DNA from 2 places in the Streptomyces sp. NPDC059785 genome. Region 2 is predicted to be linked to the other one. Evidence: predicted binding sites of a transcription regulator. Region 2 holds the regulator's gene; the other holds the start of a gene.

Region 1 (7,316 bases), on a different contig from region 2:
CCATCGCATGTCCTGGTCGTCGGCCGTTTCGAGATCAACAACTGCGACTCACAATCGAACACCGCTCATCCAGAGGGGCAGAGGGATACGGCCCGATGAAGCCCCGGCAACCCTCCAGCCGTCTCTTGTCACATCGATGTGGCGAGGCTCACGGCTAGGGAAGGTGCCAAATCCGTCTCACGGCGAGATGCGTCGTGAGGAAGATGAGGAGAAAGGGCCTCGCCTCCATGGCTGCGCAGACAGATGCAAGCACCACGAACTCCGTGACCACCCCGGAGTCGCCCGCCGCGAACACCGTCGACCTCGGTCCCGCCACCGCCCTCTCCTGCCGCGAGTGCGGACACCGCGTGCCGCTCGGCCCGGTCTTCGCCTGCGAGGAGTGTTTCGGCCCGCTGGAGATCGCCTACGACTTCTCGGGCTACGACGCCGAGGAGCTGCGCAAGCGCATCGAAGCGGGCCCCGCCAACATCTGGCGCTACGCGCCCCTGCTGCCCGTCCCGGCCGACGTCGCCGAGAAGCCGAACATCAACCCGGGCTGGACCAAGCTCGTCAAGGCCGACAACCTCGCCCGCGAGCTGGGCGTGACCGGCGGGCTGTACGTGAAGGACGACTCCGGCAACCCGACGCACTCCTTCAAGGACCGGGTCGTCGCCCAGGCTCTGGAGGCGGCGCGCGCCTTCGGCTTCACCACCCTGTCGTGCTCCTCCACCGGCAACCTGGCCGGCGCCGTCGGCGCCGCCGCCGCCCGCGCCGGCTTCCGCTCCTGCGTGTTCATCCCGCACGACCTGGAGCAGGGCAAGGTCGTCATGGCCGCGATCTACGGCGGCGAGCTCGTCGGCATCGAGGGCAACTACGACGACGTGAACCGCTTCTGTTCCGAGCTGATCGGCGACTCGGCCGGCGAGGGCTGGGGCTTCGTCAACGTCAACCTGCGGCCGTACTACGCGGAGGGCTCGAAGACCCTCGCGTACGAGATCTGCGAGCAGCTCGGCTGGCGGCTGCCGGACCAGCTCGTCGTCCCGATCGCCTCCGGCTCGCAGCTCACGAAGATCGACAAGGGGCTCAAGGAGCTCATCGCGCTCGGCCTCGTCGAGGACAAGCCCTACAAAATCTTCGGTGCGCAGGCCGAGGGCTGCTCGCCGGTGTCCGTCGCCTACAAGGCGGGCCACGACGTCGTACGGCCGCAGAAGCCGGACACCATCGCCAAGTCCCTCGCCATCGGCAACCCGGCCGACGGGCCGTACGTGCTCGACATCGCGCGCCGCACGGGCGGCGCCGTGGAGGATGTGAACGACGGGCAGATCGTCGACGCGATCAAGCTGCTCGCCCGGACCGAGGGCATCTTCGCCGAGACGGCGGGCGGAGTGACCGTGGGTGTGACGCGGAAGCTGATCGAGAACGGTCTCCTCGACCCGGCCCTGACGACCGTCGTCCTCAACACCGGTGACGGCCTCAAGACCCTGGACGCGGTGGCGGGCACCGGCCTCACCGCGACCATCCGCCCGACCCTGGACTCCTTCCGAGAGGCTGGCCTCGCATCATGAGCGTCAACGTCCGCATCCCGACCATCCTGCGCACCTACACCGGCGGCAAGGCCGAGGTCCCGGCCGAGGGCGCGACCCTCGCCGAGGTCATCGCCGACCTGGAGAAGAACCACACGGGCATCGCCGCCCGGGTCCTGGACGACCAGGGCAAGCTGCGCCGCTTCGTCAACGTGTACGTCAACGACGACGACGTCCGCTTCGAGCAGGGCCTCGAGACGGCCACGCCGGACGGCGCGGGCGTCTCGATCATCCCGGCCGTCGCCGGCGGCTGACCGCCGAAAATCGGCTCGAACCGGCTGAGCGCCCGGTTCGATCAGTCGAATCACCGTGAGTTCATCGAATCGCCCTCTCCGTGAGAGAAACGGAGGGGGCGATTCTGCATGGTTGAGCGCGGTACAGTTGGGGAAGCTGCTTCGATTTCCATGCCGGGCGCATATGAAAACCGATCCTTCGCCCGACAAGAAGCAGCCAAAGTGCCTGACGCTTTTGAGCCCTATATGGCTTTTATGAGGCCCGACTTGCCCAGAATATGTGTGAATTCTCCACATATTCCCGATCGGGCATGCCCAGAATTCTCGTCCGATTGACCTGTTGCAGACGGCAGTTGGACAGATACATTCAGCCGCGGTCGACGCGTTCCGGCGCACACCCCCAACCGTTGGGGGGTGAGGTCTGACCCGGGTCCGCGAAGTGCGGTCCTGTGCAAGGGCCAGTAATAGGGGAGTTAGGCATGGCTCAGGGCACCGTCAAGTGGTTCAACGCGGAGAAGGGGTACGGCTTCATCGCGGTCGACGGTGGTGCGGATGTATTCGTCCACTACAGCGCGATTCAGATGGACGGCTACCGCACCCTGGAAGAAGGTCAGCGAGTCGAGTTCGAGATCTCGCAGGGCCAGAAGGGTCCGCAGGCGGACATGGTCAAGCTCGCCGTCTGATCTCGGCGCGATCGGCCACCGACGCACGCACTCACGGCGAGGGGCCCGCATCCCATTTCGGGATGCGGGCCCCTCGGTCGTTTCCGGTGATCTTTTCCGTGCTTTCGCGGTGATCTTTTCCGTGATCTTCAGGGGCGCGCGGAGGGGTGCGCGGGCGGGCGCGCGCGGGTCCTGCGCGCCTCCGGCCAGATGGGCTCAGGGTGCGGAAGCGTCTTGCACTCTCGGGGGTCGAGTGCTAATCATTGGCGTTAGCACTCTGAAGGTGAGAGTGACAACGAGGACCGGGTCGGTGAGGCCCGCAGGCCGGGTGGGGCAAGGAACCACGAGGCACGCAGGCCGTCCGTCGCGGGCGCGGGCGCGGTCCGAGAAGAATCACCCCCAGTCCTGGAGGGACCACTTCACATGGCCAAGATCATCGCGTTCGACGAGGAGGCACGGCGCGGTCTCGAGCGCGGGATGAACCAGCTCGCCGACGCCGTCAAGGTCACCCTTGGCCCCAAGGGTCGTAACGTCGTCCTCGAGAAGAAGTGGGGCGCCCCCACGATCACCAACGATGGTGTGTCCATCGCCAAGGAGATCGAGCTCGAGGACCCGTACGAGAAGATCGGCGCCGAGCTGGTCAAGGAAGTCGCCAAGAAGACGGACGACGTCGCCGGTGACGGTACGACCACCGCGACCGTCCTCGCCCAGGCCCTCGTCAAGGAAGGCCTGCGCAACGTCGCGGCCGGCGCCAACCCGATGGCCCTCAAGCGCGGCATCGAGCGTGCCGTCGAGGCCGTCTCGGGCGCGCTCCTCGAGCAGGCGAAGGATGTCGAGACCAAGGAGCAGATCGCTTCCACGGCCTCCATCTCCGCCGCCGACACCCAGATCGGCGAGCTCATCGCCGAGGCCATGGACAAGGTCGGCAAGGAAGGCGTCATCACCGTCGAGGAGTCCCAGACCTTCGGTCTGGAGCTGGAGCTCACCGAGGGTATGCGCTTCGACAAGGGCTACATCTCGGCGTACTTCGCCACCGACATGGAGCGTATGGAGGCCGTCCTCGACGACCCGTACATCCTGATCGCCAACCAGAAGATCTCCAACGTCAAGGACCTGCTGCCGCTCCTGGAGAAGGTCATGCAGTCCGGCAAGGCGCTGCTGATCATCGCCGAGGACGTCGAGGGCGAGGCCCTGTCGACCCTGGTCGTCAACAAGATCCGTGGCACCTTCAAGTCCGTCGCCGTCAAGGCCCCGGGCTTCGGCGACCGCCGCAAGGCCATGCTCGGCGACATCGCCATCCTCACGGGTGGCGAGGTCATCTCCGAGGAGGTCGGCCTCAAGCTGGAGAACGCGGGCCTCGACCTGCTCGGCCGCGCCCGCAAGGTCGTCATCACCAAGGACGAGACCACGATCGTGGACGGCGCCGGCTCCGCCGACCAGGTCCAGGGCCGGGTCAACCAGATCCGCGCCGAGATCGAGAACTCGGACAGCGACTACGACCGCGAGAAGCTTCAGGAGCGCCTGGCGAAGCTCGCCGGCGGTGTCGCGGTCATCAAGGCCGGTGCCGCCACCGAGGTCGAGCTCAAGGAGCGCAAGCACCGCATCGAGGACGCCGTCCGCAACGCGAAGGCGGCCGTCGAAGAGGGCATCGTCGCCGGTGGTGGCGTGGCCCTGCTCCAGGCCTCCCAGGTCTTCGAGAAGCTGGAGCTCGACGGTGACGAGGCGACCGGCGCCAACGCCGTGAAGCTCGCCCTTGAGGCCCCGCTCAAGCAGATCGCCGTCAACGGTGGTCTCGAGGGTGGCGTCGTCGTGGAGAAGGTCCGCAACCTCCAGGTCGGCCACGGCCTGAACGCCGCGACCGGTGAATACGTCGACATGATCGCCGAGGGCATCATCGACCCGGCGAAGGTGACCCGCTCTGCCCTGCAGAACGCCGCCTCCATCGCCGCGCTGTTCCTCACCACCGAGGCCGTCATCGCCGACAAGCCGGAGAAGGCCGCCGCGGCCGCTCCGGGCGGCATGCCGGGCGGTGACATGGACTTCTGATCCCCTCCGGGACCGGGGCTCGTCCCCCGGCCCCGTACGGATCAGGCTCGTCCTTGCCGAGGGCGGCACCCCTTCCGGGGGTGCCGCCCTCGGGCGTGTTCGGGGAGTGCGTGCCGGAGGTACGGGGAGAGCCGGGTCACACGGTGAAGTGGCGCGGGGCGGAATGCCCCGGCGCATGGGGTGGTTGGCACGGGCGGGACCTATGCATGTGCATATACCGACCGCCATTCTCATCCTGTGAAGGAGCCCCCGCATGAGCCTGAGCGTCGCCGCCGACCGCGCGGCCCAGCTGCTGTCCCGGCCCGTCTCGCTGAACGGCCTGACCGTGCCGAACCGCATCGCCATGGCCCCGATGACCCGGATGTTCTCGCCGGGCGGCATCCCCGGTGACGACGTCGTCTCGTACTACGCGCGCCGGGCCGCGGCCGGTGTCGGTCTGATCGTCACCGAGGGCACCTACGTGGGCCACGAGTCGGCCGGACAGAGCGACCGCGTACCGCGCTTCCACGGTACGGATCAGCTCGCGGGCTGGACCAGGGTGGCCGACGCCGTGCACGCCGCGGGCGGCACGATCATTCCCCAGCTCTGGCACATCGGCATGGTCCGCAAGGCGGGCGAGCCCCCGTTCACGGACGCCCCGCCGGTCGGCCCCTCCGGCCTGCGGCTCGACGGCACCGACGGCACCGAGGACGGCGGCAGGGCGATGACCCGGGCCGACCTCGACGCCGTCATCGAGGCGTTCGCCGACGCCGCGGCCGCCGCCGAGCGCATCGGCTTCGACGGCGTCGAACTGCACGGCGCCCACGGCTACCTTCTCGACCAGTTCCTGTGGGAGCGCACCAACCGCCGCACGGACGGGTACGGCGGCGACGCGGTGACCCGTACCAAGTTCGCGGCCGAGCTCGTCGCCGCGGTCCGCGCCGCGGTGTCGCCGGAGTTCCCCGTCGTCTTCCGCTACTCGCAGTGGAAGTCGGACGCGTACGACGCGCGGCTCGCCGGGACGCCGGAGGAGCTGGAGGCCGTGCTCGCCCCGCTCGCGGCGGCCGGTGTCGACGCCTTCCACGCCTCCACGCGCCGTTACTGGGTCCCCGAGTTCGACGGCTCCGACCTGAACCTGGCCGGCTGGACCAAGAAGCTCACCGGCAGGCCCGCCATCACCGTCGGCTCGGTCGGCCTGGACGGCGAGTTCACTCGCGCCTTCCAGGGCGAGGGCGCCTCGCTCAAGGGCATCGACGATCTGCTGGACCGGCTGGAGCGCGAGGAGTTCGACCTCGTCGCGGTCGGGCGTGCGCTGCTCCAGGACCCCGAATGGGCGGCCAAGGTGCTCGACGGGCGGTTCGCGGAGCTGGCGCCTTACGACGCGGGGGCGCTGCGGACGCTCAGCTGAGCCGGGCGGGCTTCGGGGGCGGGGCGCGGGGGGCGTGGGGCTCCGCGGGGTGCGGTCGCCGGGCCGGTGCGGGCGGGTGGGGGTGCGTTCGCTTCGGCGTGGTGGGGCGGGTGGGCCGCGTTCAGCCCATCGGTTCGATGTCCGTGCGGACCGGCGTGCCCCAGATGCGCAGGACCTCGTAGTCCGTGAACTCGTGCACCAGGCGGTACGCCATGCCCGGCCGGGGCGAGCGGCGCTCCGCGGCCAGGTACCGCTCCGCCTCCAGGCGGTCGCGGCGCGGGGTGCCGCAGAGCTGCCACGCCTGGCCGTTCCACACCTCCGGCAGCCAGCGCTGCTGGGGCTGCGGGCGGTCGCCGCGGACGCCGTAACGGGACGCCGAGCGCTCCGGGGCGCCGTCCGGTCCCGCCGGGCGGCCGGACGGGAAGGAGTCGTTGACCTCGGAGCGGCGGGCGGCGCGGCGGCGGGTCTCGCAGAGCAGGCACAGGTCCGGGGCGTCCATGTCGACGGGGCCCGTCGGGTGCTCGGCACAGCGGGTGCTCGGCGCCGCCGTGGTGACCGTCTCGTCCAGCAGGTCGAGGGCCCGCTTCAGGTCCGCCTTGACCTCGTGCAGCTTCGCGTCGGGGGTGTCGGCGGCGAGGGCGTCACCGTGCTCGCCGAGCAGCCGCAGGGCGCGGCCGAGGGCGGTGAGCTGGGCGTGGTTCATGGGCGGGTCTCGTCCCTCCGCGGTGACGGGGTCGTGCCGACCGCGTCCGACGTGGCCGACGTGGCTGACGTGGCTGACGTGGTCGACGTGGCCGACGTGGCCGACGTGGTCGTGCCGGTCGTGTTCTCAATTCTCGTCCACCGCAGAATCGCACACCGGAACGCCGAAGAAGTACGTCGCCGTGAAGCCGACCACGTAGCCGGTGAGCAGGCCGCCCCCGTACACCGCGGCCGTCAGGGCCGGTCCGTGGTTGCCCTGGAGCAGCGGGAACAGCGCCCAGCCCGAGGGGCCGATCGCCGTTGAACCGACCTTGTCCCCGAGCATCGAGAAGAACCCGACGAACGCGCCGCCCGCCGCGCCGCCCGCGCACGCCGTGACGAACGGGCGGCCCAGCGGCAGCGAGACGCCGTAGATGAGCGGTTCGCCCACGCCCAGCAGCCCGGCCGGGAGCGCCGACCGGATCGTCGTACGCAGCGAACGGTCGTGGCGCAGGCGTACGTACACCGCGAGCGCCGCGCCGACCTGGCCCGCGCCCGCCATCGCCAGCAGGGGGAGCAGGACGGTGTAGCCCTGCTGCTCGATCAGGGTGGTGTGGATCGGGATCAGCGCCTGGTGCAGGCCCAGCATCACCAGCGGCAGGAACAGGCCGCCGAGCAGCAGGCCCGCGAAGGCGCCGGTGTGGACCAGGAGCCAGTCCGCCGCCGTGCCGATCGCCGCCGAGAC
Region 2 (7,316 bases):
CGGCGCGGACGCCGGTGGAGTGCCGGGCGGTGCGGACGCCGGTGGAGTGCCGGGCGGTGCGGACGCCGGTGGAGTGCCGGGCGGTGCGGACGCCGGTGGCGCGGCGCTCGCGTACCGGCTGCTCGCGGGCGGCCGGCCGATGGGCACCATCGTCATCGGGCGGGCCGGGTCCGCCGGCTTCCCCGACGAGGTGACCGGCCTTGTCGAGGACCTCAGCCGCCGGGTGGCGCTCGCCATCGGCGCGGCCCGCCAGTACGCGCGCCAGGCCACCATCAGCCGGGTGCTCCAGCGCGGGCTGCTGCCCGGCGCCGTCGCCGAGATCCCCGGGGTGCGCAGCGCGCTGGTGTACGAGCCGTGCGACAAGGGCGGGCCCAGCGGGGACTTCTACGACCTGTTCCCGGCCGGTGACGGACGCTGGTGCTTCGCGGTCGGCGACGTGCAGGGCAAGGGCCCCGAGGCCGCCGTCGTCATCGGGCTCGCCCGGCCCTGGCTGCGGCTGCTGGCCCGCGAGGGCTATCAGGTCGCGGAGGTCCTCGACCGGCTCAATCAGCTCCTGCTCGACGACGCGACGGAGGCGGCGGACGCGGCGGCCCGCGCGCTCGTGGCGACGGGCGGTCCCGGCCTGCTCGAACCGGAGGGTCCGCAGACACGTTTCCTGTCCATGCTCTACGGCGAGCTGGTGCCGGTGGAGGGCGGCGTGCGCTGCACGCTGGTCTCCGCGGGGCATCCGCTGCCGCTGGTACTGGAGCCGGACGGCAGCGTCCGGGAGGTGGCCGCGCCGCAGACCCTGCTCGGCGTCATCGAGGACGCCCGCTACACCGCCGAAACCTTCGAGCTGCACGCCGGTGACACGCTGCTGTGCGTCACCGACGGCGTGACCGAGCGCCGCAACGGCTCGCGCCAGTTCGATGACGACGACGGCCTGGCGACCGCGCTCTCCGGCTGCACCGGCCTGAACGCCCAGCTCGTCGCGGAACGCATCAGACGCCTGGTACACGAGTTCGGCCCGAACGCCCCGGAGGACGACCTGGCGCTGCTCGTGCTTCAGGCGGAGTGAGCGGAGTGAGGGGGGAGGAGAAAGCGACGGGACGGGACCGGCGGGTGGTCGGCGGTGCGGGTCGGTGGGTGCCCGCCAGGGTGGGCCGGCAGGTGTTCGGCGTGCGGGGTCGGCAGGTGTTCGGCGTGCGGGGTCGGCGGGTGGTCGCCCGCTCGGACTGGCGGTGGCCGGCTCGGACTGGCGGTCGCCCGCTCGGACTGGTGGTCGCTGGCTCGGACTGGCGGTGGCCGCTGGCGCGGGTCGGCAGGTGTTCGGCGTGCGGGGTCGGCAGGTGTTCGGCGTGTGGGATCGGTGGGTGGTCGCCCGCTCGGACTGGCGGTGGCCGGCTCGGACTGGCGGTGGCCGCTGGCGCGGGTCGGCAGGTGTTCGGCGTGCGGGATCGGTGGGTGGTCGGCTGTGCGCGGGAGAAGGGCGAGGGGTGCGGGACAATGGAAGGTATGCCTTCCGCACTTCCCGATGGTGAGCCCGTCCCCGACGACGGGGCGCTGCCCGCGCACGCCCTGGCCGGGGCCGCCGAGCGGCCCCTCGGGTTCTATCTCCACGTGCCGTACTGCGCGACCCGCTGCGGCTACTGCGACTTCAACACCTACACCGCCACCGAGCTGCGCGGCACCGGCGGCGTGCTCGCCTCCCGCGACAACTACGCCGAGACCCTGATCGACGAGGTCCGCCTCGCCCGCAAGGTGCTCGGCGACGACCCCCGCCCCGTCCGCACGGTCTTCGTCGGCGGCGGCACGCCGACCCTGCTCGCCGCCGGTGACCTCGTACGGATGCTCGCGGCGATCCGCGAGGAGTTCGGGCTCGCGGACGACGCGGAGATCACCACCGAGGCCAATCCGGAGTCCGTCGGCCCGGCGTACCTCGCGACCCTGCGGGCCGGCGGCTTCAACCGGATCTCCTTCGGCATGCAGAGCGCACGGCAGCACGTGCTCAAGGTCCTCGACCGCACCCACACCCCGGGCCGCCCCGAGGCGTGCGTCGCCGAGGCCCGCGCGGCCGGCTTCGAGCACGTGAACCTGGACCTCATCTACGGCACCCCCGGCGAGTCCGACGACGACTGGCGCGCCTCCCTCGACGCGGCCCTCGGCGCGGGCCCCGACCACGTCTCGGCGTACGCCCTGATCGTCGAGGAGGGGACCCAGCTCGCCCGGCGGATCCGGCGCGGCGAGGTCCCGATGACGGACGACGACGTGCACGCCGACCGGTACCTCATCGCCGACGAGGTGCTCGGCGCGGCGGGCTTCGAGTGGTACGAGGTCTCCAACTGGGCGACCTCGGCGGCGGCGCGCTGCCTGCACAACGAGCTGTACTGGCGCGGCGCCGACTGGTGGGGCGCCGGGCCGGGCGCGCACAGCCACGTGGGCGGGGTGCGGTGGTGGAACGTGAAGCATCCCGGCGCGTACGCGGGGGCGCTGGCGGCGGGGCGGTCGCCGGGGGCGGGGCGGGAGGTGCTGGCCGCGGAGGACCGGCGGGTGGAGCGGATCCTGCTGGAGCTGCGGCTTCGGGAGGGGGTGCCGCTTGCGTTGCTCCGGGAGGCGGGGGTGGCCGCCTCCCGCCGGGCCCTAAAGGACGGGCTGCTGGAGGCCGGGCCGTACGGGGCGGGGCGGGCCGTGCTGACCCTGCGGGGGCGGTTGCTCGCGGACGCGGTGGTGCGGGACCTGGTGGACTGACCCGGGGTTTTTCGCCCCCTCCGCCCCTGCCCGTCCCTTGTCTCCGGGGGCTGCCGCCCCCCAGGCCCCCGCTTCGGCCTGACGGTTTCGTCCTCAAGCGCCGGACGGGCTGAAATCACTCGCCCCCGGCGCCGTCACGAAGTCGATCAGTTCTTCCACCCTGCCCAGCAGGGCCGGCTCCAGGTCCTTGTACGAGTGGACGTGGGACAGGATGTGCTGCCAGGCGGCGCCCGTGTTCTCGGGCCAGCCCAGCGCCCGGCAGACCCCCGTCTTCCAGTCCTGGCCGCGCGGCACCCGGGGCCAGGCGGTGATGGACACGGCCGACGGCTTCACGGCCTCCCAGATGTCGATGTACGGGTGGCCGAGGACCAGGGCGTAGTCGCTGGTCACCGACTCCGCGATACGGGACTCCTTCGTGCCGGGAACCAGGTGGTCCACCAGGACGCCGAGCCGCGCGTCCGGCCCGGGGGCGAAGTCCGCGACGACGGCGGGCAGGTCGTCGACGCCCTCCAGGTACTCGACCACGACGCCCTCGATGCGCAGATCGTCGCCCCACACCCGCTCGACCAGTTCGGCGTCGTGGCGGCCCTCCACGTAGATCCGCCCGGCGCGCGCCACCCGGGCGCGGGCGCCGGGGACGGCGACCGAACCGGAGGCGGTCCGGGTGGGCCGTACGGGCGCGGCGGCGGAGGGGCGGACCAGGGTGACCGGACGGCCCTCCAGGAGGAAGCCGCGGGGCTGGAGCGGGAAGACCCGGTGTTTGCCGAAGCGGTCCTCCAGGGTCACCGTGCCCGCCTCGCAGCGGATCACGGCACCGCAGAACCCGGTGCCGGGGTCCTCGACCACCAGACCGGGGTCCGCCGGGACCTCGGGCACGGGCTTGTTCTTCTTCCACGGAGGGGTCAGGTCCGGCGAGTACTGGCGCATTCGGATGACGATAGGAGAAGGGGGGCCCGCATACCTCGTAACCGCTACGACACGCCGAAGCGGGTCGCCAGTGCGTCCCGCTGCGCGCGGACGAACGCCGCGTCCACCGCCGCGCCGTGGCCGGGCACGTAGACCGCGTCCTCGCCGCCCAGCGCGAGCAGCCGGTCCAGGGCCGCGGGCCACTGGGAGGTCACCGCGTCCGGGCCCGCCTGCGGCTCGCCCGACTCCTCGACCAGGTCGCCGCAGAAGACGATCTCGGGGGAGCCGGCGTCGCCCCGGACCAGGACCGCCAGGTCGTGGGCGGTGTGGCCGGGGCCCACGTTCGCCAGCAGGACCCGGGTGCCGCCGCCCAGGTCCAGGGTCCATTCGCCGGAGACCTGGTGGTGGGGGAGGACCAGGAGGTCCGCCGCCTCGTCCGCCGCCTCGGGGTCCAGGCCCTGGGCCACCGCGTCCGCGCGCAGTCCCTCGCGGTCCGCCGCCAGCAGCGCGGGCATGCCCACCGCCGCGAACACCTCCGCCCCGGCGAACGCCGCCGTGCCGAAGACGTGGTCGAAGTGGGGGTGCGTGAGCGCGATGTGCGTCACACGCCCCGCGGGGCCGAGCAGCCGGCCCGCCGCCGCCCGCAGCGCGGCCCCCTCGGCCAGGCTCGAACCGGTGTCGACCAGCAGCGCGGCGCCGTCGCCGACCACGAGTCCGGTCGTGCAGTCCCAGACGGGCAGGCGGGTCCGGCCGACCGCCGGCGCGAGTTCCTGCCACGCGGGCTCTTCCCAAGTCACCTTCATGCCATGACGCTAACGGCGGGGACGCGCGACGGCAGGACATCGCAGGACAGGTCGGTGCACCTCGTCACGGCGGGCGGGCCCGCCCTTGCCGGGGCCGTACCTCACGGCCGTACACTGGGCCGGGGAAGCTGGCACTCCCGTGCGCTGAGTGCCAGGGTGAAGGACGCGGAGCGATCTTGGAGGTGTGCGCGATGCTCAGTGAACGCAGGCTCGAGGTGCTGCGCGCCATCGTCCAGGACTACGTCGGGACCGAGGAGCCGGTCGGTTCCAAGGCCCTCACCGAGCGGCACAGCCTCGGCGTCTCCCCGGCGACGGTGCGCAACGACATGGCGGCCCTGGAGGACGAGGGGTTCATCGCGCAGCCGCACACCAGCGCCGGGCGCATCCCCACGGACAAGGGCTACCGGCTGTTCGTCGACAAGCTCGCCGGCGTGAAGCCGATGACGGCGCCCGAGCGCCGGGCCATCCAGAACTTCCTCGACGGCGCCGTCGACCTCGACGACGTGGTGGGCCGTACGGTGCGGCTGCTCGCGCAGCTCACCCGGCAGGTCGCGGTGGTGCAGTACCCGTCGCTGACCCGGTCGACCGTGCGTCACGTGGAGCTGCTGTCGCTCGCCCCGGCGCGGGTGATGCTGGTCCTCATCACGGACACCGGGCGGGTCGAGCAGCGCATGATCGACTGTCCGGCCCCGTTCGGGGAGGCCTCGCTCGCGGACCTGCGGGCGCGGCTGAACAGCAGGGTCGCGGGCCGCCGCTTCGCGGACGTCCCGCCGCTGGTGCAGGACCTGCCGGAGGCCTTCGAGGCGGAGGACCGCGGCACGGTCTCGACGGTGCTCTCCACCCTCCTCGAAACGCTGGTGGAGGAGACCGAGGAGCGGCTGATGATCGGCGGCACCGCCAATCTCACCCGCTTCGGGCATGACTTTCCCCTCACCATCCGGCCCGTCCTCGAAGCCCTGGAGGAACAGGTCGTTCTCCTCAAACTCCTCGGCGAGGCGGGGGATTCGGGCATGACCGTACGGATCGGTCACGAGAACGCCTATGAGGGACTCAACTCCACATCCGTGGTCTCGGTCGGCTACGGTTCGGGCGGCGAGGCAGTGGCCAAACTCGGCGTGGTCGGACCGACCCGCATGGATTACCCGGGAACGATGGGAGCGGTACGCGCAGTGGCACGGTACGTCGGACAGATCCTGGCGGAGTCGTAGGTGGCCACGGACTACTACGCCGTACTCGGCGTGCGCCGCGACGCGTCCCAGGACGAGATCAAGAAGGCGTTCCGGAGGCTCGCGCGCGAGCTGCACCCGGACGTGAATCCCGATCCGAAGACGCAGGAGCGCTTCAAGGAGATCAACGCCGCCTACGAGGTCCTGTCGGACCCGCAGAAGAAGCAGGTCTACGACCTCGGCGGCGACCCGCTCTCGCAGAGCGGCGGCCAGGGCGCGGGCGGCTTCGGCGCCGGCGGCTTCGGCAACTTCTCGGACATCATGGACGCGTTCTTCGGGACGGCGTCGCAGCGCGGGCCGCGCTCGCGCACGCGCCGCGGCCAGGACGCGATGATCCGGCTGGAGATCGACCTCGACGAGGCCGCCTTCGGCACGACCAAGGACATCCAGGTCGACACCGCCGTCGTCTGCACCACGTGCAACGGCGAGGGCGCCGCGCCCGGTACCACCGCGCAGACCTGTGACATGTGCCGCGGCCGCGGCGAGGTGTCGCAGGTGACGCGGTCCTTCCTGGGCCAGGTCATGACGTCCCGGCCCTGCCCGCAGTGCCAGGGCTTCGGGACGGTCGTGCCGACCCCGTGCCCGGAGTGCGCGGGCGACGGGCGCGTACGCTCCCGCCGGACCCTGACCGTGAAGATCCCGGCCGGTGTGGACAACGGCACGCGGATCCAGCTCGCGGGCGAGGGCGAGGTCGGCCCCGGCGGCGGCCCGGCAGGTGACCTCTACGTCGAGATCCACGAGCTGCCGCACGCGACCTTCCAGCGCCGCGGCGACGACCTGCACTGCACGGTCACCATCCCGATGACCGCGGCGGCGCTCGGCACGAAGGTGCCGCTGGAGACCCTCGACGGCCTCGAAGAGGTCGACATCCGGCCCGGCACCCAGTCCGGGCAGTCGATCCCGCTGCACGGCCGGGGCATCACGCATCTGCGCGGCGGCGGCCGCGGCGACCTCATCGTGCACGTCGAGGTGACCACGCCGACCAAGCTCGAACCGGAGCAGGAGCGGCTGCTGCGCGAGCTGGCGCAGCTGCGCGGCGAGGAGCGGCCCACGGGGCAGTTCCAGCCGGGCCAGCAGGGCCTGTTCTCCCGCCTCAAGGACGCCTTCAACGGCCGCTGACGGACGCCCTCCCCGGCCGCGGACAGCGGCCGGGGACCGCCGTTCCGCGCGGCCGCTGCCGGGCGGAAGGGCGGATTCGGACTTGTCCCCAGGACGTGACAACATGCCGTCATGTCCTCCGCGCTGACCGGTCTCCTCCGGTATCCGATCGTGCAGGCCCCCATGGCGGGCGGCGTCTCGGTGCCGCAGCTCGCCGCCGCCGTGTCCGACGCCGGCGGCCTCGGATTCCTCGCCGCCGGGTACAAGACCGCCGACGGCATGTACCAGGAGATCAAGCAGCTCCGCGGGCTCACGTCCGGCCCGTTCGGCGTGAACCTCTTCATGCCGCAGCCCGATCTGGCCGACCCGTCGGCCGTCGGCGTCTACGCCCACCAGCTCGCCGGAGAGGCCGCCTGGTACGGGACCGAGCTGGGCGACCCCGACAGCGGCCGCGACGACGGCTACGAGGTCAAGCTCGCCGTCCTGCTGGACAACCCGGTGCCGGTGGTCTCCTTCCACTTCGGCTGCCCGGCGCCCGACGTCCTCGCCGCGCTGG

What was found. The regulator HrcA, encoded in region 2, represses chaperone genes, less so after heat shock. The targets are predictions, from matches to a motif close to TTNGCACTCNGNNNNNCNGAGTGCNAA.
Region 1: groL (chaperonin GroEL) is a predicted target of HrcA. The motif match lies at 2,691-2,717, and genes of this name have one in related genera.

Annotation. Positions count from the first base shown of each region.
Region 1 covers NZ_JBHWHV010000010.1:149,794-157,109, forward strand. Annotated here, with positions in the region: SAM riboswitch class I at 63-210, shown strand; gene thrC (threonine synthase) at 228-1,544, shown strand; gene ACFV6E_RS10680 (MoaD/ThiS family protein) at 1,541-1,816, shown strand; gene ACFV6E_RS10685 (cold-shock protein) at 2,275-2,478, shown strand; gene groL (chaperonin GroEL) at 2,881-4,503, shown strand; gene ACFV6E_RS10695 (NADH:flavin oxidoreductase) at 4,757-5,890, shown strand; gene ACFV6E_RS10700 (hypothetical protein) at 6,012-6,593, opposite strand; gene ACFV6E_RS10705 (PTS transporter subunit EIIC) at 6,720-7,316, opposite strand, start outside.
Region 2 covers NZ_JBHWHV010000017.1:117,273-124,588, reverse strand. Annotated here, with positions in the region: gene ACFV6E_RS16030 (SpoIIE family protein phosphatase) at 1-1,057, shown strand, start outside; gene hemW (radical SAM family heme chaperone HemW) at 1,495-2,727, shown strand; gene ACFV6E_RS16020 (DUF3097 domain-containing protein) at 2,821-3,654, opposite strand; gene ACFV6E_RS16015 (MBL fold metallo-hydrolase) at 3,699-4,436, opposite strand; gene hrcA (heat-inducible transcriptional repressor HrcA) at 4,628-5,644, shown strand; gene dnaJ (molecular chaperone DnaJ) at 5,645-6,781, shown strand; gene ACFV6E_RS16000 (nitronate monooxygenase) at 6,893-7,316, shown strand, end outside.